Regions from separate parts of the Lysinibacillus sp. TE18511 genome, predicted to be linked through region 2. Evidence: a T-box and tRNA genes for the amino acid it is inferred to sense, from the RefSeq annotation. Region 2 holds a T-box; the other holds one or more tRNA genes.
What was found. A T-box is a leader RNA that pairs with one kind of tRNA and senses whether it is charged. The one in region 2 lies ahead of serS (serine--tRNA ligase), so its partner is inferred to be a tRNA-Ser.
Positions count from the first base shown of each region.

Region 1: it encodes a tRNA-Ser, which carries the amino acid that the T-box ahead of serS (serine--tRNA ligase) is inferred to sense. The anticodon was not compared.

Region 1 covers NZ_JBSSFD010000072.1:372-9,131, forward strand. Annotated here, with positions in the region: gene ACVWXS_RS25180 (RraA family protein) at 53-679, shown strand; gene ACVWXS_RS25185 (hypothetical protein) at 850-1,080, opposite strand; gene ACVWXS_RS25190 (cation:dicarboxylate symporter family transporter) at 1,156-2,430, opposite strand; gene ACVWXS_RS25195 (response regulator) at 2,521-3,399, opposite strand; gene ACVWXS_RS25200 (ATP-binding protein) at 3,400-4,662, opposite strand; tRNA gene ACVWXS_RS25205 (tRNA-Ser) at 4,945-5,037, opposite strand; RNA gene ffs (signal recognition particle sRNA large type) at 5,220-5,487, shown strand; gene dnaX (DNA polymerase III subunit gamma/tau) at 5,708-7,495, shown strand; gene ACVWXS_RS25220 (YbaB/EbfC family nucleoid-associated protein) at 7,517-7,831, shown strand; gene recR (recombination mediator RecR) at 7,843-8,439, shown strand; gene ACVWXS_RS25230 (YaaL family protein) at 8,453-8,668, shown strand.
Region 2 covers NZ_JBSSFD010000061.1:457-16,730, reverse strand. Annotated here, with positions in the region: gene ACVWXS_RS24400 (D-alanyl-D-alanine carboxypeptidase family protein) at 10-1,341, shown strand; gene asnB (asparagine synthase (glutamine-hydrolyzing)) at 1,445-3,283, shown strand; gene pdxR (MocR-like pyridoxine biosynthesis transcription factor PdxR) at 3,300-4,718, opposite strand; gene pdxS (pyridoxal 5'-phosphate synthase lyase subunit PdxS) at 4,824-5,708, shown strand; gene pdxT (pyridoxal 5'-phosphate synthase glutaminase subunit PdxT) at 5,710-6,273, shown strand; T-box leader at 6,323-6,539, shown strand; gene serS (serine--tRNA ligase) at 6,609-7,889, shown strand; gene tadA (tRNA adenosine(34) deaminase TadA) at 7,969-8,487, opposite strand; gene ACVWXS_RS24365 (hypothetical protein) at 8,677-8,820, shown strand; gene ACVWXS_RS24360 (ArsR/SmtB family transcription factor) at 8,904-9,239, shown strand; gene ACVWXS_RS24355 (cation diffusion facilitator family transporter) at 9,260-10,204, shown strand; gene ACVWXS_RS24350 (metal-sensitive transcriptional regulator) at 10,284-10,616, shown strand; gene copZ (copper chaperone CopZ) at 10,674-10,880, shown strand; gene ACVWXS_RS24340 (heavy metal translocating P-type ATPase) at 10,962-13,373, shown strand; gene ACVWXS_RS24335 (deoxynucleoside kinase) at 13,790-14,428, shown strand; gene ACVWXS_RS24330 (deoxynucleoside kinase) at 14,425-15,093, shown strand; gene ACVWXS_RS24325 (LOG family protein) at 15,180-15,800, shown strand; gene ACVWXS_RS24320 (methyl-accepting chemotaxis protein) at 15,901-16,274, shown strand, end outside.

The sequences.
Region 1 (8,760 bases), on a different contig from region 2:
TATTTACAATAATTGTGTAAGGCTTTCATAAATCATAATAGGGGTGTTATAGATGACGAAGGTGGAAGTGAGTTTTAAGCATTTGCCAACGACTGCGGTTTCAGACGCGACAGGGGGACATACAAATTTACGCAGTGATATTAAACCGTTAGCAGATCATTTTAAAATTGCTGGGCGTGCGGTAACAGTGCGTTTACCAGATGGCGAAAATGGTGCTGTACTGGAAGCCATTCGAGCTGCTAGTGAAGGTGATATTTTAGTCATTGATGCAAAAGGGAATAAAAATCGTGCTGTTGCCGGTGATTTTGTTCTGTCATTAGCGAAAGGTATTGGTGTACAGGGCTTTGTAGTAGATGGTGTTATTCGTGACATTGCAGCTATTCGTGAGCTAGATTTTCCGGTCTTTTCTTTGGGCACTACGGTAGCGGCAGGCAATAAAAACGGTGGTGGCAAAGTAAATGTTCCGATTGCTATTGGAGGCGTTACTGTTCGTCCAGGCGATTATATTATTGGAGATGTGGACGGTGTGGTTGTTGTGCCACAGGAGGATGCAGAGCATATTGTTGCAGCTGCTGAGGTAAAAGTTAAAAAGGATGAAATACGTGCACAAGAAGCACATGTAAATGGAAAAGAATCAATTATTGCTTATTTAGATAAAGTATTAGCTTCTTTCAGCTAATGTCTTTTGTACCGAAAGTGTAGCGACAGGTACAGAAGTCTCCCACCTCTATAAGTGGTGAGATGGATGTGGATTTAAGCTACTTTTCAAGAGGTTTCCAAACATCCGCTGAAATAGAGGAATTCAGTCTAAGAACGCCACGTCTTGTGACAATGACTGAGTGACCAACATCATGTTGTTGCCGCTGCCGCTTCGCTTTCGCGCAGATAAAACCCTTTTGCTGTCACTACGCTTTCGCACAGACAAAACCATTTTGCTACCGCTGCGTTAGCACTACGCTTTCGCACAAAAAGCATCTGCTGCTGACGCTTCGCTTTCGCACAAAAAACATCTGCTGCTGACGCTTCGCTTTCGCACAAAAAACATCTGCTGCTGACGCTTCGCTTTCGCACAAAAAACATCTGTTGGCCTAATGTCTCCGGCGGATCAAAGAAAAAAACTCACGATGCCACATACATCGTGAGTTTTTTTGATTTTTATGCTAACTTTTCGTTATCTTTAAAGTAATTTTTCATTTTTTCTGCATCGAAACGACCTTCCCATTTCGCCATTACTAATGCAGCAAGTGAGTTACCAATTACGTTAACGACTGTACGTCCCATATCAAGGATACGGTCGATACCTGCGATGAATGCTAAACCTTCAACTGGAATGCCGACAGTACCTAAAGTCGCTAGAAGTACAACGAAGGATACTCCTGGAACACCTGCAATCCCTTTAGATGTAACCATTAATACAAGCATTAATGTAATTTGTTCACCAATGCTTAGGTGAATACCGTACATTTGAGCAATAAATAATGCCGCAATAGCTTGGTACAGTGTTGAACCATCTAAGTTAAAGGAGTAACCAGTTGGAATAACAAAGGATACGATATCCTTTGGAGCGCCTAATTTCTCCATTTTTAGCATGATTCGTGGTAACACTGCCTCAGAACTAGCTGTTGAGAACGCTAAAATTAGCTCATCTTTTAGTACTTTAATTAAAAAGATAATGCTGATACCCGTGAATCTTGCTACAAGACCAAGAACGACAAAGATAAAGAATATCATTGTTGCATAAACAAGTAGAGCAAGTTTGCCAAGTGGTATTAGTGAAGCGAATCCATATTTGGAAACGGTTACACCAATTAAACCAAATACCCCAATTGGAGCGAATTTCATTACGAGGTTAGTTACCCAGAACATAGCATCTGCTACCCCATTAAAGAAATCTAATACTGGTTTACCTCGATCACCAATAGCGGCAACCCCTAAACCAAAAATAACAGAGAAGAAAATGATCGCAAGCATATTACCTTCAGCCATTGCCTGAATGATATTTGTCGGTACAATGCTTACAAGAATATCAAATGGACCTTCGTGCTTTACTTCCTCTGTAGTTGCAACGTAACCCGAAATATCTCCTTTAGAGAGCTCGTCCATGTTCACACCAGCGCCTGGCTGGAAGATGTTTGCAGAAAGTAAACCAACTACAATTGCTACTGTTGTAATGATTTCAAAGTAAAGAAGTGATTTCCCGCCTAATCGTCCTAGCTTTTTCATGTCTCCAGTTCCAGCAACACCAACGATTAGAGTTGAAATAATAATAGGTACAACAATCATCTTAATTAGATGAAGAAAGATATCCCCTAAAGGTTGTAAATATGTCTCAACTTTGGGGTTTCCGTAAAAGATACCACCAACAATAATCCCTAAAGTCAAACCAATCAAAATTTGAGTGGCTAAACTGATTTTAAATTTCTTCTTCAAACCCTTTGTACCCCCTAGTATTAAATTTTTAGGACTTGCCTTACTTTAATAATACGGAGGACTTATGAAATCCGACAAAATCCGAGAAAATTAATTTAATTTTGTTAAAATGTCTGAATATAATACCTGGATAAATTTTTTAATATTAACTTTTGCTTTACGGTTTCCGTGGTCTTCTATTTGAGTCATTAGCTGACGAATCTCTTTAAAGTCAAAGTATCGAGGTGCATAATATTCAAACTCAGAATTTGTATAATCAACGACACCTAAATTGGCGAGATTTATCATTGCTGCTAATATAGTACGACGCACACGCTGTTCAATGGCTTTACTTTCTTTCAAAATTTCATCTGGAGTAGGCTTTGTAACAGCTGCTATTTCCTCATATAGCTCCTTTAGTGGAGGAAGTGGTGCAATTTTGTGCTGATGAGCAAGCAATGTTTCGATGATGGCTATAATATCCTCACTTCCGATTTCACCAACGATACCCATATCATTTAAGATGGATTGAATATGATCTCGTGACGTTGCTTTATGATTTATTTGTTCACTTAGATCAATGTTTGTAAGTGATTGGCGAATTACTAGCAATGAGTTTTTTAGGCGAAATTGTTCAGTTGTTTTACGTAAAACATTCTCAACCTCAATACGGTTTATAGGCTTATGAATAAAGAAATCTATACCTTGTTCATATGCTTCACCAACCATCTCCTTATTCACTACCTGAGAAATCATGACAAATTGTCCCTCAAACCGATTTTGAATAAGATGCTCGACTGTTGCTATCCCATCAAGCTTAGGCATAAGTAAGTCGATAAGCACAAACTCTGGCTGTGTCATTAAAATTTGTGGAATAGCGTCCTCACCATTGCGTGCTTCACCAATAACTGTACCTAAACCACTATCTTCAATAATTTGTTTTAACATGACTCGACTAGCACGATCATCATCAACAATAAAATATCTCATTTAAGTCTCTCCCGTTTGAATAGTTTGCGTAGGAACTTTAATTTTAAACATCGTGTTTTGATTGTTTGATTCAACGGATATTGAGCCATTTAATTTGTTAACTAATTCAGCAACATGTGAAAGCCCAATGCCAGTTGCCGCGACACCCTCCACATTGTATTTCGTGGTGTATCCAGGTTCAAAAATAATTGAGAGATCACTTTGTGAAATACCCTGTCCGTTATCACATACTGTTATTACAGTATCATCCTGTTGTTGTTGAATAGCAATAGAAATGACACCTTGTCCTTCAATTGCTTCTATAGCATTAGCTGTTAAATTATTCAAAAGTGCAAGCAATGCAATATGTTCTTTCGCTTGAAAATCGGTGTCTATACTTATTTTAAACCCAATGTTTTTTCCGAGTAATTCAGCGTATTTACTATTGCCGTCTTCAATATAATGTAATAATTCAGACAATCTAAGGGTGCCAAAACTCTTCTCACCAACAATTTTAGAAATACCTGCATAAATACGTTGAGAATCTTTCTTCACTTCATGAATTTCCTGGGCAATAAGGAGTGCCTGTAAACTTTCCTCGCGATTGCCGAGTGACTTTAATTGTCGATATAAATCAAACCCACTGGCTGTAATTTTTTCGATGTGGTTCATAGATTTTTTTAAATAAAGTGTCTCAACATATAAATCTGAGCCGATCGTAAGCATTTCCTGAACACGTTTTTTTTGTTCAGCAATTAAAATAGAGCTATAAATACCTACTACAAAAAAGCTACGCAATAAAGCAACCGCTAATAGTATAAGTAAATCATGAAGAAGTAAAAAAGTGTAAGAATGAATGAAAAAACGAACTAGCTGTTCTACTAAATTACTGAAGACTTCACTAAATGCAACTAGTAATCCAAGCATTAGTGGTTTTTCTCTATACTGATGAATACTAAGCATTTGTAGGCATATTGCGAACAATACATAAAATGCAGCAGCAGGTAGATGTGTAAGTAAACTATCTATTAATGGAACATCGTGTAAAGAGTAATTAATGATAACTCGAAAAACTATTGTCACGATACTTGTAATAAATCCAGCCAAAATTATAGGTGTAGGTCTAAGTAGTGTACATAAAAAGAAAACAATACTTCCTAATCCAAAGCGAAAAGTAGTATCAGTGAAAGGCATTATTTTAATCTCACTACCGATTGCAGTTAATAAAGCAATTATGATAATCCAAGTGAGGGAAGTACGAGTTGTAAAAAAATTTGAGCGCATAAAAAATCCTCCCTAATCAATTTTAATAGAGCGGGATAGTAAAGAAAAGATGTACTAAAAAGCTTGATTATTCGACGATGCTATGGAAAAACACTTTGGAGAACGTGAAATTATAATTTTTTTCAACAATAATGCTTAAGAATAGTCTTAACTATCAAATCGATATTTTTCGTAATAAATAAAAAAATACCACAACCTAAGAGGAAGTGGTATCTAGTAATTGTTACATACAATTTTGGGGCAAAAAAAAACGGCTACATTCGTAGTCGGAATTTTAAAAAATGGAGGAGGTAGAGGGATTCGAACCCCCGCGCGGTGTTACCCGCCTGTCGGTTTTCAAGACCGATCCCTTCAGCCAGACTTGGGTATACCTCCATAATATATAGTACTGCATGTCTTTTCGACAAAACTTAATTTATCATGTTTTTAAATTCACGTCAACATATTTTTATGTTTTTTTGAAAAAATGTTTATTTACATTGCAGATAGATTATTCCACATAAATATTATGTGTATTAAGTTGCAATTTATGAAAACAGTAAGTATACTAGTTATTGCCGTGCTAGGTGGGAAGGTAGCGGTGTCCTGTAACTCGCAATCCGCTCTAGCGAGACTGAATTCCTTTTTCGAGGCTGTCCGTATTGTTTGGTCTGCCTTTTGCACGTAGTGTTGACGATTGGGTCCTGCGCAATGGATACCCATGAACCATGTCAGGTCCGGAAGGAAGCAGCATTAAGTGGTCTTATTCATGTGCCGCGGGGTTGCCTAATCTGAGCTAACGACAAGAGTAACGCTTATGTGCGGCTGTCGAAGAAAGGTGCACGGCATTAAATTGCCAATTCAAACGCATCCGTCTACAATAGACGGGTGCGTTTTTTTTATGTAGTTATTATGCAAAATAATAACTACCTTAGAATTTTCTCTTTCTATTGAAGTGGGGGGAATTACCTTGAATTTGTGAAAAACAGTGACACTATTTCATAAATAATGGGGCAAATGTTATAATAGGAATATTCTAATTAAAAAAGAAGAGGAGAGGAAATCATTGACGTATCAAGCATTTTACCGTGTGTATCGACCGCAATCATTTCGAGAAATGTCTGGCCAAGCACATGTCAAAAGAACGCTACAAAATGCTCTCCTAGCGAATAAAACAACACATGCTTATTTATTTTCAGGGCCACGTGGTACTGGTAAAACAAGTACTGCTAAAATTTTTGCAAAAGCTTTAAACTGTGAGCATGCACCATCAAGCGAACCTTGTAACGAATGTGCTACTTGTTTAAGTATTACAGATGGTTCACATCCAGATGTTATTGAATTTGACGCGGCGTCTAATTCACGCGTTGAAGAAATACGAGACATTATTGAGAAAGTTCGATTTGCTCCTGCAAGTAGCAGATATAAAGTGTATATCATTGATGAAGTGCATATGCTTTCTACAAGCGCTTTCAATGCCCTTTTAAAGACATTAGAAGAACCACCTTCTCATGCTGTATTTATTTTAGCAACGACAGAGCCCCACAAATTGCCTGCAACGATTATTTCACGTTGCCAGCGCTTCGATTTCAAGCGTCTTTCGACCAATGATATTATTGAGCGCATGAAAGTTGTATTAGAGGATATAGAGTTACCATATGAGGAACAAGGGTTGAAGGTAATCGCACAATCAGCAGCTGGTGGTATGCGTGATGCTTTAAGCTTATTAGATCAGGTCGTATCCTTCAGCGGAGAAAAGCTGAAGCTTGAGGATACACTACTTGTTACTGGTTCCATTAGTCAGGATGTTTTCTATGAATTAGCAGAAGCTCTAAAAGTAAAAGATGTTGCGCAAATGCTTGCGTTATTAGAACAGCTTATTGCGGATGGAAAAGATCCTCTTCGCCTTTCAGAGGACTTGATTACATTTTTCCGTGACTTATTATTGCTACAAACGAGCGATGATTTAGCGGAATTATTGGAGCTCGTATCACCAGAGGAGCGGGTTTTTACATTAGCGCATGATTTTGCGCCCAATTTGCTCTACGGCTACATTGATATTTTAGCGAAAACGCAGCAAGAAATGCGATTCTCTCATCATACAAAGATCTACTTAGAAACCGCGCTACTTAAAATGGTACAGTTTTCAGGTGGGGGAGTTAGTCAAGCAATTACTTCAGGTGAAGCTACTATGAGCCCTGAACTTGCTCAAAAAATAGTAGCACTTGAGCAAATGGTGCAACAACTGTCAGCACAATTACAAGCTGGTGTGCCGGTGCAGACGGCGCAAGCGCCAAAAGAGCAACGTCCGCGAGCTAAAAGTCCGAATGGCTATAAAGCACCAACAGGGCGTATTCAAGAGGTGCTAAAGGATGCAACCAAACAAGATGTGCAACGTATAAAATCGGTTTGGGCACAGGCGTTAAGTCAATTGCAAAAGTCTCAATCAGCTCTTTTAGCGGAGGCTGAACCTGTAGCGGCATCTTCAAGTGCTTTTGTGTTAAAATTCAAGTATGATATTCATTGTCAAATGGTTGCCGATAATCAATCTCTAAAAGCGCACTTTACACAATTAATTGCAGGGCAAACGGGTGCTATGTATGAAATGCTTTGTACACCTGAAGAAACCTGGTTAAAATTACGTGAAGAGTTTGTTCGTGATCACGGCTTGCAGCAACAGAAAAAATCTCAGTCTGAGAGCGATCGTGGAGTGGAATTATTAGAGCCGCCACCGGCAGAGATGCCAGAAGAGCCGTTTATCGATGATGCGCAACCACTTGCTTCACAAGATCCACTTGTGACAGAAGCGGAAAAGCTGTTTGGTAAAGATTTTATTGAAATTGTTGAAGATTAATCATTTAGGAGGAATATGTTTATGCGTGGAATGGGAAATATGCAAGGTATGATGAAAAAAATGCAAAAAATGCAAAAAGAAATGATGGAAGCTCAAGAGGCCTTAAATGCAGAACAATTTGAAGGTGTTGCTGGCGGCGGTATGGTGAAAGTAGCTGTTACTGGTCAACGTGAAATCGTAGAAGTAAATCTTGATCCATCAGTAGTAGATCCAGATGATATCGAAATGCTACAAGATTTAATCGTTGTTGCTGCAAATGAAGCATTGAAAAAAGTAGATGAAAAAACGAATGCAACTATGGGTAAATTCACTCAAGGCATGAACCTTCCGTTCTAGGAGGTAAATAAATGTACTACCCAGAACCAATATCGAAACTGATTGATAGTTTTATGAAATTGCCAGGTATCGGGCCGAAAACCGCGGCTCGTCTGGCGTTTTTTGTGTTAACGATGAAAGAAGATGACGTTTTATCTTTTTCAAAAGCATTAATTGATGCTAAACGAAATTTAAGCTACTGCTCTGTGTGTGGCAACATAACTGATGTAGATCCATGCCATATTTGTACGGACAAACAACGAGATCATTCTATTATTTGCGTTGTCCAAGATACAAAAGATGTGATTGCGATGGAGAAAATGCGTGATTTCAACGGTATGTATCATGTACTACAGGGAGCTATTTCACCTATGGATGGTGTTGGTCCGGAGGATATTAATGTCTCTTCTCTGCTAGTCCGTTTGCATGATGAGACTGTTCAGGAGCTAATTTTAGCTACGAATTCGACTATCGAGGGTGAGGCAACAGCTATGTATATTTCTCGTCTAGTGAAGCCATCAGGCATTCGAACAACACGTATCGCCCATGGACTACCAGTAGGTGGAGATTTAGAGTATGCAGACGAAGTTACGTTATCGAAGGCAATGGAAGGTCGCCGGGAATTGTGAGTGAGGGATTACTATGTTCTTCCGCAGTAAGGGAAAATTAAAAAAAGAATTCGATGACAAGCTTGTAAATCTTATCAAAGAAACAAAAGAGGATTTACAGCAGTCAAAGATAATCGAAGAATTAGTAGATGACTATGATTTAGAAGTAATTGCTCAACGAAAAGCAACTGAGAGTATACATTTTTATTTATTCAAGGAAGCTAGAATTCGAAAAGTATTAATTAAATAGTAGTTTTTTAACTTTATTTCAGCGGATGTCCAAAGATCTGCTGAAATAAGTTAATGCCTCCGGCCGTGATTATGCCGAGGCATAATTGATAT
Region 2 (16,274 bases):
GCTTTAAAGGTGAAAAAGACAATGAACACAGCTATCCGCTTGCTCCTAATTCCTGTTTTGTTATTTAGTGTTTTGGCAGCTGTCCCTGCGAAGGCACATGCAGAATCAGATTTAGGATTAAAAGTGGATGCTGCGATTTTAATTGACGCAGATTCAGGTAAAATTTTATATGAACAAAATGCAGATACATCACTAGGTATTGCGAGTATGACAAAAATGATGACTGAATACCTGTTATTGGACGCAATTGATGCAGGTACAGTTAAGTGGGATCAGGAATATCATGTAACTGAGTATACGTATAAATTGTCTCAAGATCGTGCGTTAAGTAATGTACCATTGCGTAGAGACGGGTCTTACACAATTCGTGAATTATATGAGGCGATGGCAATTTACTCTGCAAATGCTGCTACAGTTGCTATAGCAGAAACAATTGCGGGTACTGAAACTGAGTTTTTAAAGCTAATGAATAAAAAAGCAGAAGAGCTTGGTCTTACAGACTATAAATTTGTAAACTCTACTGGTCTTAACAATGCAAATTTATTTGGTATGCACCCAGCAGGTACTGGACCAAATGATGAAAATGTAATGCCTGCTAAATCTGTAGCTAAATTGGCATATCATTTACTAAAAGATCATCCGGATGTATTAAAAACTTCTAAAATTGCAAAGAAGACTTTCCGTGAAGGTACAGAAGATGCGATTAAAATGGAGAACTGGAACTTTATGTTGCCAGGATTAGTGTACCAATATGAAGGCGTTGATGGATTAAAAACAGGAACAACTGACTTTGCTGGACATTGCTTTACAGGTACTGCAGAGCGTAATGGTACACGTTTAATTGCTGTTGTTATGAAGGCTGTAGATGCAAATGGAGAAGGTTCATATAAAGCTCGCTTCGATGAAACAGCTAAATTATTTAACTATGGCTTCTCACAATTCTCGAAACAAGAAATTATCCCAGCGAACTATAAGTTTAAAGATCAAGAAACAGTAAAAGTTACGAAAGGTAAAGAAAAGAATGTAGCGATTGCTGTTAAAGAACCAGTTTCATTTATGGTAAAGTCATCTGAGAAAGACTTATATAAACCTAAACTAGTATTAGATAAAAAAAGTCTTGAAGCAGAGGTCAAGAAGGATACACCTGTCGGAAAGGTAGTTATGGAGCGCTCAGAAGGCACAGATTACGGTTTTGTTGACGGTAAGGAACTTTCAGCTGATGTTGTCACTACGGAGGCTGTAGAGCGTGCTAGTGGTATCTCGCTATTCTTCCAAGGTATTGGTAGCTTCTTCGGAAACTTATGGAGTGGTATTACCGACTTTGTTGGTGGCTTATTTTAATAATTAATGGATAGAACACGTAGATGTTTTCAAACATCTCGTGTTCTTTTCACGTTTTCACGCTTTACTGCATACGCTAATAGGCGAAAGGATGTGTGGCTAAATGTGTGGTATTACTGGATGGGCTAGCTTTCAAAAGGATTTAAGAACAAGTGATAGAATTCTGAAGTTAATGACGCAAACGTTAAATAAACGAGGGCCTGATGATGAAAATATTTGGTGTAGTGAGCATATTGCATTTGGCCATCGACGGTTAGCCGTCATCGATTTAATCGGTGGGAAGCAGCCGATGAAAAAAGTACATGATGGTGCAAACTATGTCATTACATACAATGGCGAGCTTTATAATACAGAAGAATTACGGAAAGAGCTTCAAAATCGAGGGCATGTTTTTACAACTCATTCAGATACGGAAGTGTTATTAACTGCTTATATTGAATGGAAAGAGCAGTGTGTAGATTTTTTAAATGGGATTTTCGCTTTTGGTGTATGGGATGAACAATCACAATCTCTTTTTTTATGCCGGGATCGACTAGGTGTAAAGCCTTTGTTTTATACAGAGCTACAAGACGGCTTGCTTTTTGCATCAGAGGTGAAAGCATTATTAGCTCATCCATTGATGAAAACAACCGTTAATATAGAAGGGCTAGCTACTATTATGGCTTTAGGACCATCTAGAACGCCTGGAAAGTCACTTTTTCAAAATATTAATGAGTTACGTCCAGGATATGCAATGCGTTTCTCTAGAGAGGGTATACGACTTTGGCAGTATTGGAAGCTGCAGAGTAAACGGCATGAAGAGCCATTAGAAGAAACAATCGATCATGTCCGGTTTTTGCTAACGGATGCTATTGAACGACAGCTTGTTTCAGACGTACCGATTTGTACATTTCTTTCAGGTGGTTTAGATTCCAGCATCATTACTGGAATTGCAGCAAACATGTTCCAGCAACAGAACAAAGGCACACTTCATACGTACTCTATAGACTATGAGGATAATGAGCGTTTCTTTAATCCACATGCTTTTCAAACATCGACAGACACGTATTGGATTCAAAAAATGACAGATACCTTTAGTACAACACATCATACTGAGGAAATTTCTCAGCAGCAATTAATCGATTTGTTAGTAGAGTCTGTCATTGTTAGAGATTCACCAGGGATGGCGGATGTGGATTCATCATTACTATGGTTTTGTCGAGAAATAAAAAGTGACTTTACCGTTGCGCTATCAGGTGAATGTGCGGATGAAATTTTCGGTGGTTACCCATGGTTTACAGAAACGGCTACAGGTTTCCCTTGGATTCGTTCACTGTCTGAAAGGTCTACAATGTTACAAGAGCGGTGGCGTAAGAAATTAGCAGTCGAATCTTATGCACAACAAGTATATTTGCAAACAATTGCTGAAGTACCCTATCTTGATGGAGAGAGTATTGAGGAAGTAAGGCAACGTGAGATGTTTTATTTGAATATGGTATGGTTTATGCAAACATTGCTGGAACGAAAAGATCGTATGAGCATGGGAGCGAGTCTTGAAGTTCGTGTTCCATTTGCAGATCATCGCCTTGTGGAATATGCGTGGAATATTCCTTGGGAAATGAAAAATTTAGGTGGTATGGAAAAGGGGTTGCTTCGTAAAGCAATGCAACACTTATTGCCAGAAGAAGTTTTATATCGAAAAAAGAATCCGTATCCTAAAACTTATCATCCAGTTTATACAGCAGGCGTTCAAAAATGGCTAAGAGAAATAATGAAGGATAAAAATTCAATTCTTCATGAATTATTTGAGCGGCAGAAGCTAATCGAGCTAATTGAATCTGGTGGTAGTTCTTTCAAAGTCCCATGGTATGGACAATTAATGGCTGGCCCACAGCTTTTAGCTTATCTGGGGCAAATTCATACATGGTTTAAGCATTATAATATCCAATTGATTGAATCATAATCAAAAGAAACACCTATCAATTTGATGGGTGTTTCTTCTGTATATCCCAACTGTCCATTAGCTTCTCAATAAACGCTTCTATTTCATCTACAGGTATACTTCCAAAACCTAGTAAAAATTGAGCGTGTGAGGCTGTGGAGTGATCCAGGCGATAATCAGATAATGGATAGATCCCGATATCTGCATTGGAGGCAAGCTGCTGTAATTGCTTTTCCGATAAAGCATGCTGTACATCAAGTAAAATATGCATGCCTGCTTGCTCTCCAGTAATTTTAATTTGATTAGAATAGTTTTCTAAAATTGAAGTGAGTTTTTCATGCTTTTTTCGATAAATTTTCCTCATTCGATTTAAATGTTTTGCAAAATGACCATCACGCATAAAATTAGCTACGATATGTTGATCGAAACGAGGCACTGTTGATGAATAGTAATTAAATACGTCATTATAAGTAGCAAGTAATTTTGGCGGAAGTACAAAATAAGCAACACGCAAGGATGGCATTAACGATTTTGTAAAGGTACTCATATAAATTACTTTATCATTTCGATCTAATGCATGAAGTGCAGGAATTGGTTTTCCAGTATAGCGAAATTCGGAATCGTAATCATCTTCTATAATGTAACGAGAGGAGCTTTGTGCAGCCCATTTTAAAGCTTGTGCACGTCTCGTTGCTGATAATACTGCTCCTGTTGGGAATTGATGTGATGGCGTGATATAAACAACGTCTGCGCTAGTTTTTTCGAGCTCATGAATGACAATTCCTTCATCATCGACCGCAATTGGATAGACTTTTCGTTTATGTTGGGAAAACATACGATGCACAGCTGGATAGCCTGGATTTTCAAGCGCAAAGCAAGTGTCGTCACTAAAAAGGCGCAAAATCATTGGAAGAAGTTGCTCTGTTCCGGAGCCGATAACAATTTGCTCAGGACTACAAACAACTCCACGTGATTGAAATAAATAATTAGCAATCTCCGTACGTAAAGATCGTTCTCCTTGAGGCTCACCTGTTAATAATAATTCCTTTGAGGCATTGTCAAAGAGCTCTTTCGCATATTTCCGCCATGTTTGAAAAGGGAAGGCATCGATATCGATGGAACCAGGATTAAAATCTATCTTGTGCGATTTTTTCTTAGGTTGTTCGTTTAAGGAAGCTACTGTGTCCTGTTGAATATACGGAAGCTCGTCAATTTCCTCTACAAAATAACCAACTCGTGATTTTGACATAATATAGCCTTCTGCAAGTAGCTGTGCATACGCAATTTCAATTGTTGTTTGAGAAATATTCAAAAAATCGGATAATTTTCTTTTTGATGGTAATTTTTCTCCTACTGCTATTTTCTTTGTAATAATAGCCTCTTTAATGCCGCTATAAAGCTGATCATAGAGCGGTTTTTCACCATTTTTTTCTAGCTGAAATAATAGCATATCCATGTCCATTAATCCTCCTGACCTTATAATTATTTTGTAAACTGGATATTTTTATATGGTCAATTTCTATTATACTAAATTTCATCATACAGGTGGAGGTTAGAAATCATGAAACAAACAGGTACAGAGTTAGTAAAACGCGGGATGGCGGAAATGCAAAAAGGTGGCGTCATTATGGATGTTATTAATGCAGAGCAGGCGAAAATTGCGGAAGCGGCAGGAGCTGTAGCTGTCATGGCATTAGAACGAGTACCATCAGATATTCGCAAGGCGGGTGGAGTTGCACGTATGGCTGATCCTCGTATTGTTGAGGAGGTAATGGGGGCTGTATCTATTCCGGTAATGGCTAAAGCACGTATTGGACATATTGTTGAAGCAAGAGTTTTAGAAGCAATGGGTGTTGATTATATTGATGAAAGTGAAGTATTAACTCCAGCAGACGAAGAGTTTCATTTATTAAAAAGTGATTACACAGTGCCATTTGTTTGTGGTTGTCGCGATTTAGGAGAAGCGGCTCGACGCATTGGTGAGGGAGCTTCCATGTTACGAACTAAAGGTGAACCAGGTACGGGGAATATTGTAGAGGCTGTTCGCCATATTCGCAAAGTGAATGCGCAAGTACGTAAGGTTGTTGGCATGACAGAGGACGAATTAATGACAGAGGCTAAATTACTTGGTGCTCCTTTTGAATTATTAAGAGAAATTAAGCGTCTTGGCCGTTTACCAGTAGTGAATTTTGCGGCAGGTGGAGTTGCTACGCCAGCGGATGCGGCATTAATGATGGAACTTGGAGCGGATGGTGTATTCGTTGGTTCTGGTATTTTTAAATCAGAAAACCCAGAGAAATTTGCTCGTGCAATTGTAGAGGCCACTACGCATTATAAGGACTACAAGTTAATTGCTGAAATTTCAAAAGAACTTGGTGTTCCGATGAAAGGCATTGATATTGCACAGCTTAGTCAAAATGAGCGTATGCAAGAGCGAGGCTGGTAAGATGAAGCGAATCGGTGTTTTAGCATTACAGGGAGCGGTACGAGAGCATGTGCAAATGTTAGAGTCACTTGGATGCGAAGCGGTCTTAGTAAAACAAAGTGCTGATTTAGAGAAGCTTGATGGACTTGTCTTGCCTGGTGGAGAAAGCACAACGATGCGGAAATTGCTGAATCGCTATGAGCTATTAGAGCCAATCCGCACACTTGCAAAACAAGGATTGCCGATGTTTGGAACATGTGCAGGATTGATTTTATTAGCAAAGGAATTAGTGGATTATGAATCACATTTAGCTGTAATGGATGTGGTAGTTGCACGGAATTCTTATGGACGTCAGGTAGATAGCTTTGAAGTGAAGCTCGACATACCTGAAATAGGTGGAGCAATTCCGGCTGTCTTTATACGTGCGCCACATATTGTTTCTGTAGGTGAAGGTGTTGAAGTATTAGCAGAGCATGACGGGAAAATCGTGTTAGCAAAGGACGATCATTTATTAGGTTGCTCTTTCCATCCTGAATTAACGTCAGATGCACGTATTCTTGAATATTTTGTATCTTCTATGGTATGACTTGCAAAAACTCGGTTCATATAGTACAGTATGGATAAAATTCAAATAACTGAACACGATGATGGGAAGTAGTAGCAAGCACGTTTTTTTTAGAGAGTCAGCGGGTGGTGGAAGCTGATAAAAGCACTTGTGAATCCGTCCTGGAGTTGCGCAGTCGAAGTTAATGAAGTAGGCTGTCGCCGGCTGAAATGCCGTTATGAAATAAGTGGATTAGGCAAATTGTCTAGTCAATTAGGGTGGCAACGCGGGTAGCTCTCGTCCCTTTTGGGGATGAGGGCTTTTTTTGTGTTCTACTAAGTATTTCCCATCATTAACAATCTACTGGAGGTATGACGATGTTAGATATTAAACGCGTGCGCGACAATTTCGCGGAAATTAAAGAAATGCTGTTAACACGTAATGAGGATTTAGGAAACTTAGACGATTTTGAAGTATTAGATGCAAAGCGTCGTGAATTAATTGCAAAAACAGAAGAGCTTAAAGCTGAACGTAATAAAGTATCTGAGCAAATTTCTGTTATGAAACGTAATAAAGAAAATGCGGATGAAGTCATTGCGCGTATGCGTCAAGTTGGCGATGAAATTAAAGAGTTAGATGTCCAATTAAATGAGGTAGAAGAACGCTTTAAAGATATGATGATGCGTTTACCAAACGTTCCACATGAATCTGTACCAGTTGGCACAACAGAGGACGATAATGTAGAGGAATATACTTGGGGTGAGGTACCAGCATTTGATTTTGACATTAAAGCACACTGGGATCTCGCTACGGACTTACAAATTGTTGACTTTGAACGTGGGGCAAAAGTGACGGGTAGTCGTTTCTTATTCTATCGTGGTCTTGGTGCTCGTTTAGAACGTGCATTAATGACGTTTATGATGGACTTACATGCAGAAGAGCATGGCTATGAAGAAATGCTACCACCTGTAATTGTCAATCGCGATAGCTTAACAGGTACAGGACAACTGCCTAAATTTGAAGAAGATGTCTTTAAATTAGATGACACAGATTATTTCATGATTCCAACAGCAGAGGTACCTGTGACAAACTTCTATCGTGATGAAATTTTACCTGCCGAAGCATTACCACAAGGCTTTGCAGCATATAGTGCTTGCTTCCGTTCAGAGGCAGGATCTGCGGGTCGCGATACACGTGGTTTAATTCGTCAACATCAATTCAACAAAGTAGAATTAGTACGCTTTGTAAAACCAGAAGAATCTTATGAACAGCTAGAACTATTAACAGGTCATGCTGAAAAAGTACTGCAATTATTAGGGTTACCATACCGTAAACTAAAAATGTGTACAGCTGATTTAGGATTTACTGCAGCGAAGAAATATGATTTAGAGGTTTGGATTCCGGCGCAAAACATGTACCGTGAAATTTCTTCTTGTTCTAACTTCGAAGATTTCCAAGCACGTCGAGCAAATATTCGCTTCCGCCGTGAGCCAAATGCAAAGCCAGAGTATGTACACACATTAAACGGCTCAGGTCTTGCAATTGGCCGTACAGTAGCAGCAATCCTAGAAAATTATCAGCAACAAGATGGAAGCGTAGTAATACCTGAAGTATTAAGACCGTATATGGGCGGAAAAGAAGTAATTGCTCCAAAATAATCGGAGTAAAGAAATGGAAAAACTACTGTTGAAATTTCAACAGTAGTTTTTCTTTTTAACCAATAGCGTGAATTTTTTATTAAAAATCTTCTTTTTCAACAATTAGAGCTTGTCGCGCTTTTTTCTCGGCCTTTTTTCGTTCGCGTAATGCTCGGAAAAAATCGGTTAAGATTTGTCCACATTCCTCAGCTGAAATTCCTTCTGTTACTTCACATTCATGGTTAAAGCGTGCATCATTTAATAAGCGATAGAGTGAATCTACACAGCCTGCTTTTATATCTCTTGCACCATATACAACACGCGGCACACGAGATTGCAAAATGGCACCTGCACACATTGGGCAAGGTTCAAGCGTCACATAAAGTGTTGTTTTTTCAAGACGCCAGCTACCTATTTTTTTACAAGCTTCTTGAATAACCATTAGTTCAGCGTGTGTTGTCGCATTTTGCGTTGTTTCTCGTAAATTATGAGCCCGCGCAATAATCTCTCCATTGTATACAAGTACAGCTCCAATAGGAACCTCTCCGAGTACAGCAGCCTTTTTTGCTTCATCGAGTGCACTGTTCATAAATAATCTGTCTGTTTCAAAAATATCCACTATGATCTCTCCTTATAAATTAGTGTATCTTGCTTGTTTGACAATTGCTACTATCAATTATGCCTCGGTAAATTGCGTCAGGAGGCTTAAGGCCAACAGATATTTTTTGCGCGAAAGCGAAGCGTCAGCGGCAGATATTTTTTGCGCGAAAGCGCAGTGCTAACGTAGCGACAGCAACAGATGTTTTTTGTGCGAAAGCGCAGTGTCAACGTAGCGACAGCAACAACAACACGATGTGGGGGACCTGTACCTGTCGCTACGTTTTCGGTACATAAAACACTTGTAACTGCCGTTTCACTTACGTTACATAAAACACTTGCTGAAAGAAGTTAATCATTGACATTCCTAAAATAACCATCTATATTTATATATGAACACATGCTCATATATAAATATAGACTTTTGGGGGTAAACTAATGGATGAAAAATTACAAAAGACAGAAGTTCAAGTTACTAACGATCAACATTTAGATGAAGAGACACTTTTTGTTGTGTCACAAACATTTAAAGCATTAAGTGATCCGACGAGAATTCGTATTTTAAATTTATTGTGCACTGATGAGCATTCGGTCAACGATATAGCTGAAATTTTAGATTTAGGTCAATCTACAGTTTCACACCAATTACGTTTTTTGAAAAATTTACGTTTAGTGAAATTTAGAAGAGAAGGTACAACTCTATATTATTCAAAAGATGATGATCACATTATGAATTTATTAAAGCAAGCTATCGAGCATGCTGCACATAACTAGTATTAATGGAGGGATAAAACATGGGGCATGATCATGGCCATGACCATACACATGGCGCAAATAGAAAGGTGTTAATACTATCATTTATAATTATTACGAGTTACATGGTTATTGAAGCTGTAGGGGGATACTTAACAAATAGTTTGGCTCTTTTATCAGACGCAGGGCATATGTTAAGTGACTCCATTTCTTTAGCAATTGCTTTGCTTGCTTTTATGTTTGGAGAAAAGGCTGCAAACTATAGTAAAACATATGGATATAAACGATTTGAAATTTTAGCTGCAGTTTTAAATGGTGTGACATTAATTTTTATTGCTTTATTTATTTTCTATGAGGCAATTGAACGTTTTGCAAATCCACCAGAAGTGGCAACTACAGGTATGCTAGTAATAAGTACGATAGGTCTTTTAATAAATATTTTGGTAGCTTGGATTATGATGCGTGGTAGTGATACAAAAGATAATTTAAATATGCGAGGTGCCTTTTTACACGTATTAAGCGATATGCTTGGATCGGTAGGAGCCATCGTTGCCGCACTTTTAATTATGTTTTTTGGGTGGGGATGGGCTGATCCACTTGCAAGTGTTATTGTTGCGTTATTAGTATTAAGAAGCGGCTACTATGTAACAAAGGCTGCTATTCATGTCCTAATGGAAGGTACACCTTCAAATGTTGATGTTCAAGAGATTATACAAATTATTGAACAAACGAATGGTGTTCATAGTATTCACGATTTACACATTTGGACAATAACAAGTGGAACAAATGCACTTTCCTGCCATGCCGTTGTTGATGATCAGCTAAAAATTACGGATAGTGAGAATATATTACGAGAAATTGAACATAATCTTGAGCATAAGGGCATAAAGCATGTAACAATTCAATTGGAGACAGTAGCACATAAGCATGATCAATCCATTTTATGTACAATAAAAACTGAGCAGTCGAATCACCATCATCATTAATAAAAATATTTAGTTCTTTTTACACTTCACATACCCTTCGTGGGTATAGTATGATGAGTGTGAGTAGGAGGTGTATTGTATGGAGGATATAGTGAAAAAGGATGTTTGTCATACAGAGGAAGCTACTTCGTGTCGAAAAAGCCATCATCCTGAACGCGTAAAAAAAGATTTAACGACTCGTTTAAATCGAATCGAAGGTCAAATCCGAGGCATTAAAGGGATGATTGACAAAGATGTTTACTGCGATGATATTATTACGCAACTGTCTGCCACACAGTCTGCTTTAAATAGTGTAGCAAAAATATTATTAGAAGGTCATTTAAAGGGATGTGTAGTAGATCGCCTATCAGAAGGTGATGAAGCAGTGTTAGATGAGTTAGTAGTGACCATTCAAAAATTAATGAAAAAATAAAAGTTTTTTTCATGAAAATATACCCCTATATAGTATGAAATTAAAGGAGAGATATTTATGCAAAACGTAACTTTAAACGTACAAGGAATGTCATGTGGACATTGTGTAAACTCAGTGGAAAAAAGTGTTGGAGCTTTAGCAGGCGTTGAACAAGTAAAAGTAAACTTAGCTGATGGTTTAGTAGATGTAGCATTTGATGAAACACAAGTATCTCTAGATCAAATTAAAGAAACAATCGACGATCAAGGCTATGACGTTAAATAATATAGATAGGGTGCTCAAGTAGCACTCTATTATTTTCAATTACACATACCCCCTGTTGGTATGTAGGGAGGAGAAATAATCATGAGTTCAGAAATAAAGGAAACGAATTTGCAAATTACAGGTATGACATGTGCGGCCTGTGCAACTCGTATAGAAAAAGGTTTAAATAAAATGGATGGTGTAGAACAAGCGACGGTTAATTTAGCTCTTGAAAAATCGTCCATTAAATACGATCCGACAAAACTAAATGAAGAAGACTTTGAAAAGAAAATTGAAGCACTTGGTTATGGTGTCATTAAACAAAAAACGGAATTCGATATTACAGGTATGACATGTGCGGCCTGCGCAACACGGATAGAAAAGGGTTTAAATAAATTAGCAGGTGTATCCTCTGCGAACGTAAACTTAGCGCTGGAAAAAGCAACTATAGAGTTTAACCCATCTGAGGTGACGATTGCAGATATTATTGCGAAGGTTGAAAAATTAGGATATGAAGCGCATCAAAAAGCAGATGAGCAAGAGACAGTAGATCATCGAGAACTGGCCATCAAACAACAGCAACATAAATTTATTTTATCGGCCATTCTTTCATTACCACTACTTTGGACGATGGTAGGGCATTTTTCATTTACATCATTTTTATATGTTCCCGATTTTTTAATGAATCCGTGGGTGCAAATGGTGTTGGCTACTCCTGTTCAATTTATCATTGGAAAACAATTTTATATTGGCGCTTATAAAGCTTTGCGCAACGGTAGTGCCAATATGGATGTACTTGTCGTAATGGGCACATCTGCTGCTTATTTTTATAGTGTGTATCAAGCTATTGTAACTGCAGGATCACATCATAGCCCTCACCTTTATTTTGAAACAAGTGCAGTATTAATTACTTTAATTTTATTAGGTAAATTATTTGAGGTAAAAGCAAAAGGCCGCTCGTCAGAAGCTATTAAAAAATTAATGGGACTTCAAGCGAAAACGGCGGTCGTTATTCGAGACGGTGTTGAAAAAGAAGTACCATTAGAAGAAGTAGCTATTGGGGACATTATTTTAGTAAAACCAGGTGAAAAAATTCCAGTCGATGGTGAAGTATTAGAAGGAACAACAGCTGTGGATGAATCGATGTTAACTGGAGAAAGTCTACCAGTTGATAAAAAGCAAGGTGACCTATTATTCGGTTCAACTATTAATAAAAATGGCTTTATTAAAATGACAGCAACTAAAGTTGGTCGCGATACAGCATTAGCTCAAATTATTAAAGTTGTAGAAGATGCACAAGGCTCAAAAGCGCCGATTCAACGCTTAGCAGACCAAATTTCAGGTATATTTGTACCCATTGTTGTAGGCATTGCTGTTGTCACGTTTTTAGTTTGGATTATTTGGGTGCAACCAGGTGAGTTTACGCCAGCACTTGAAGTATTAATTGCAGTTCTTGTGATCGCATGTCCATGTGCGCTTGGATTAGCAACGCCAACATCTATTATGGCGGGCTCTGGTCGTGCGGCGGAATTTGGTATTTTATTTAAAGGTGGAGAGCATTTAGAGCAAACTCAAAGCATTGACACAGTGGTTGTTGATAAAACAGGTACAGTGACACACGGCAAACCTGTCTTAACGGATATCGTACTAACAGCAAATCAAGAAGAAGTACGCTTTTTATCGTTAATTGGGGCAGCGGAGAAGCAATCAGAGCATCCGTTAGCAGAAGCAATTGTTCAAGGAATTGCTGATCGTGGTATTGAGTTAGGAGATGTTCAATTCTTTGAAGCGATACCAGGTTACGGTGTGCAAGCGACTGTCTCTGGTCAAGGGGTTGTAATTGGTACACGTAAATTAATGCAGCAATACGGAATTTATATTGATGATATTCTACCAACAATGGAGCAACTAGAGGAAAACGGTAAAACTGCAATGTTAGCTGCTATTAACGGTCAGTATGCTGGCCTAGTAGCAGTTGCTGATACAGTTAAAGATACTTCAAAAGAGGCAGTTCATCGTCTACAAGAAATGGGCATTACTGTGATTATGATGACTGGTGATAATGAACGTACAGCACAAGCAATCGGAGCAGAAGTTGGCGTGAATCATGTGATTGCTGAAGTTCTTCCAGAAGGCAAAGCAGATGAAGTAAAAAAACTGCAAGCTACGGGTAAAAAAGTGGCGATGGTTGGTGATGGCATTAATGATGCACCCGCACTTGCGACAGCTAATATTGGGATGGCAATCGGTACTGGTACCGACGTTGCAATGGAGGCAGCAGATATTACGCTAATTCGTGGTGATTTAAACAGTATTGCAGATGCCATCATTATGAGTCGTAAAACGATGCGTAACATTAAACAAAACTTATTCTGGGCATTTGCTTACAATACATTAGGTATTCCGATTGCTGCATTTGGACTGTTAGCTCCTTGGGTAGCGGGTGCAGCGATGGCGTTTAGTTCGGTATCTGTCGTTTTAAATGCACTGCGTTTACAGCGAGTTAAATTATAAGGGTAACAATAGATCCACTTTTGTGGGTCTATTTTTTTCGTGTTGTTTGTTGTTGCCAAATTTAATAGAGAACTGGCTTGATTCTGTTTTTCATTTTCTCACTATGATACAATGAAAAATACTGACTCATTTTTAACTTCTTTCAGCAAGTGTTTTATGTAACGTAAGTGAAACGGCAGTTACAAATGTCTTTTGAATCATCGCATCCATGAGATAACGGCTAACTGACCTGCATCGGTAAAAACGCCACGTCCTGTGGCATTACCGAAATGACCGACATCGTGTCGGCCCTCGTGCAGGCCTAAGCATAAAGCCGATTCCGGACGCAATTATGCCGAGGCATAATTGATATAATGAAAGCCTCAAAGCTAGGGTAATGACGATAGAATCCATAGAACATAAAGGAGGAGCTTCTGGTGACGATTCCATTTGTTACGGTAGAAGGTCCGATTGGTGTTGGTAAAACCTCTTTATCGAAAGAGATTGCAGCGACATTTAATTACCATCTATTAAAAGAAATAGTAGACGAAAACCCTTTTTTAAATAAGTTTTATGAGAACATTGAGGAATGGAGCTTCCAAACAGAAATGTTCTTCCTATGTAATCGCTATAAACAATTATCAGATATTAAAAAATTCCGTGTGACACATGAAAAACCTGTTGTAGCGGACTACCATATTTTTAAAAATTTAATATTTGCAAAGCGTACATTGGCGTCTACAGAGTATGATAAGTACGAAGAAATCTATAAAATATTAACGAAAGATATGCCTGTTCCAAATGTAGTTGTTTATTTACACGCTAGTGTGGATACGTTGATGAAACGTATTGCGATGCGTGGTCGTGAATTTGAAAAAATGATTTCACGAGATTACATGGAACAACTTGTGGCAGATTATCATACCTTTATCGAGCATTTTGAGAAAATGCATCCCGAAATTCCTGTTATTCGATTTAATGGCGATCAGCTTGATTTTGTTAAAAATCCAGATGATTTGAAATATGTTTTACAAACAATAAAGGATACGTTACAACAAAGGAGCTTGCAGCAATGAATTTGAGAGAGAAATACGATATTCCTCCACAAACAGTCATTACAATCGCTGGTACGGTTGGTGTAGGAAAATCAACGATGACAAAGGGGCTAGCAGAGGCGTTAAACTTTCGTACGTCATTTGAAAAGGTGGATACAAATCCATACTTAGATAAGTTTTACGAGGACTTTGAAAAATGGAGTTTCCATTTACAGGTGTATTTTTTGGCGGAGCGTTTTAAGGAGCAGAAGCGTATCTTCGAGTATGGCGGTGGGTTTATTCAAGATCGTTCAATTTACGAAGATACAGGAATTTTTGCGAAGATGCACTATGACAAAGGTACAATGAGCCCAACAGATTACGAGACTTATACAAATTTATTTGATGCTATGGTGATGACGCCATATTTCCCGCATCCAGATTTACTTGTTTATTTAGAAGGACCAATTGATTCTGTTATTGGACGTATTCAAGAGCGTGGTCGTGCGATGGAGCAGCAAACACCGAATGATTATTGGTGTGAAATGCATGAACGTTATGAGAGTTGGATTAATAACTTTAATTCATGCCCAGTTCTACGTTTAGACATTAATGATTATGATTTATTAAAAAATCCTGAAGCAATTGAATCAATTGTGAGCCGCATCAGTCATATGCTAAAACAAACAAGCCATTTACGTAAATAGAAGGTTTATTAAAGCTAATATTTCTAAAACAATAGGAAGATAAATTATGGCGTTCTGGCCGAAAGCGAAGTGGCAGGCTCAAGCAATTGAAGAAAATAAATAATCAAAAAGACGTGAGACAATATGTAGCTTATTGTGTCACGTCTTTTGAAATAGGAGGGATTACTATAAGAATAGCGGTGTATTGCGGTTCTGGGTTAGGCATAAACCCAATTTATGCAGACAAGGCAGCCGAATTAGGGACTGTATTAGCTCAAAATGGTCATGGTGTAGTTTATGGTGGTTCGAAAACAGGACTAATGGGAAAAGTAGCAGACGCAGTATTAGCAGCTGGCGGAGAGGTTATTGGAGTAATGCCAACGCATTTACAGAAGCGGGAATTAGCGCATGCCTCTTTAACAGAAATTCATTTTGTTGAGTCGATGCATGTACGTAAAGCAAAAATGATAGAGTTAGCAGATGCCTTTATAGCCCTACCCGGGGGTGGCGGGACAATGGATGAGTATTTTGAAGTGTTTACGTGGGCACAAATTGGACTACATGAAAAGCCAATAATTTTATATAATGTAAATAGTTTTTATGATGCGCTTCTACAACAATTTCAAAAAATGCTTGAGGAAGGCTTTATACGTGCTGAACAAAAGTCAATTATTCATGTAGCTACTACATCGCAAGAAGTATTACATTTTTTAAAAAAACATGGGTAATGTGCCCATGTTTTTTTGTAATAAATAATCTTTATAAGGGCTTTTGATGTAAAATAATTTATTTTTAAGTAAAATTTTAGGGAAGAGTTGGGTGTGGGTTATGCAGAAAATATTAGATACACAAGTTACGGATGATCTAGTAGTGCAGGCAATTGAGCAAAATATAGCCATTATCCGTTTTGACATGGAGCGTAAAGTTGCCTATGTAAATGAGCTTTTTGCTAAAGCATTAGGCTATAAAGTGGAAGAAATGATAGGGAAGGATCATAAAGATTTTTGCTTACCGGAATTTGCGAATAGTATAAACTACGAAAAATTTTGGCGCAACTTAGCTGCTGGTAATAGCTATCAGGATAAAATCGAGAGAATGGATGCAAGCGGAAATAAGATTTGGCTTGAGGCTACCTATATGCCTGTCTTTGCTAATAATTCAAGAAAGGTTATTGGCGTATCGAAAATTGCAACTAATATTAC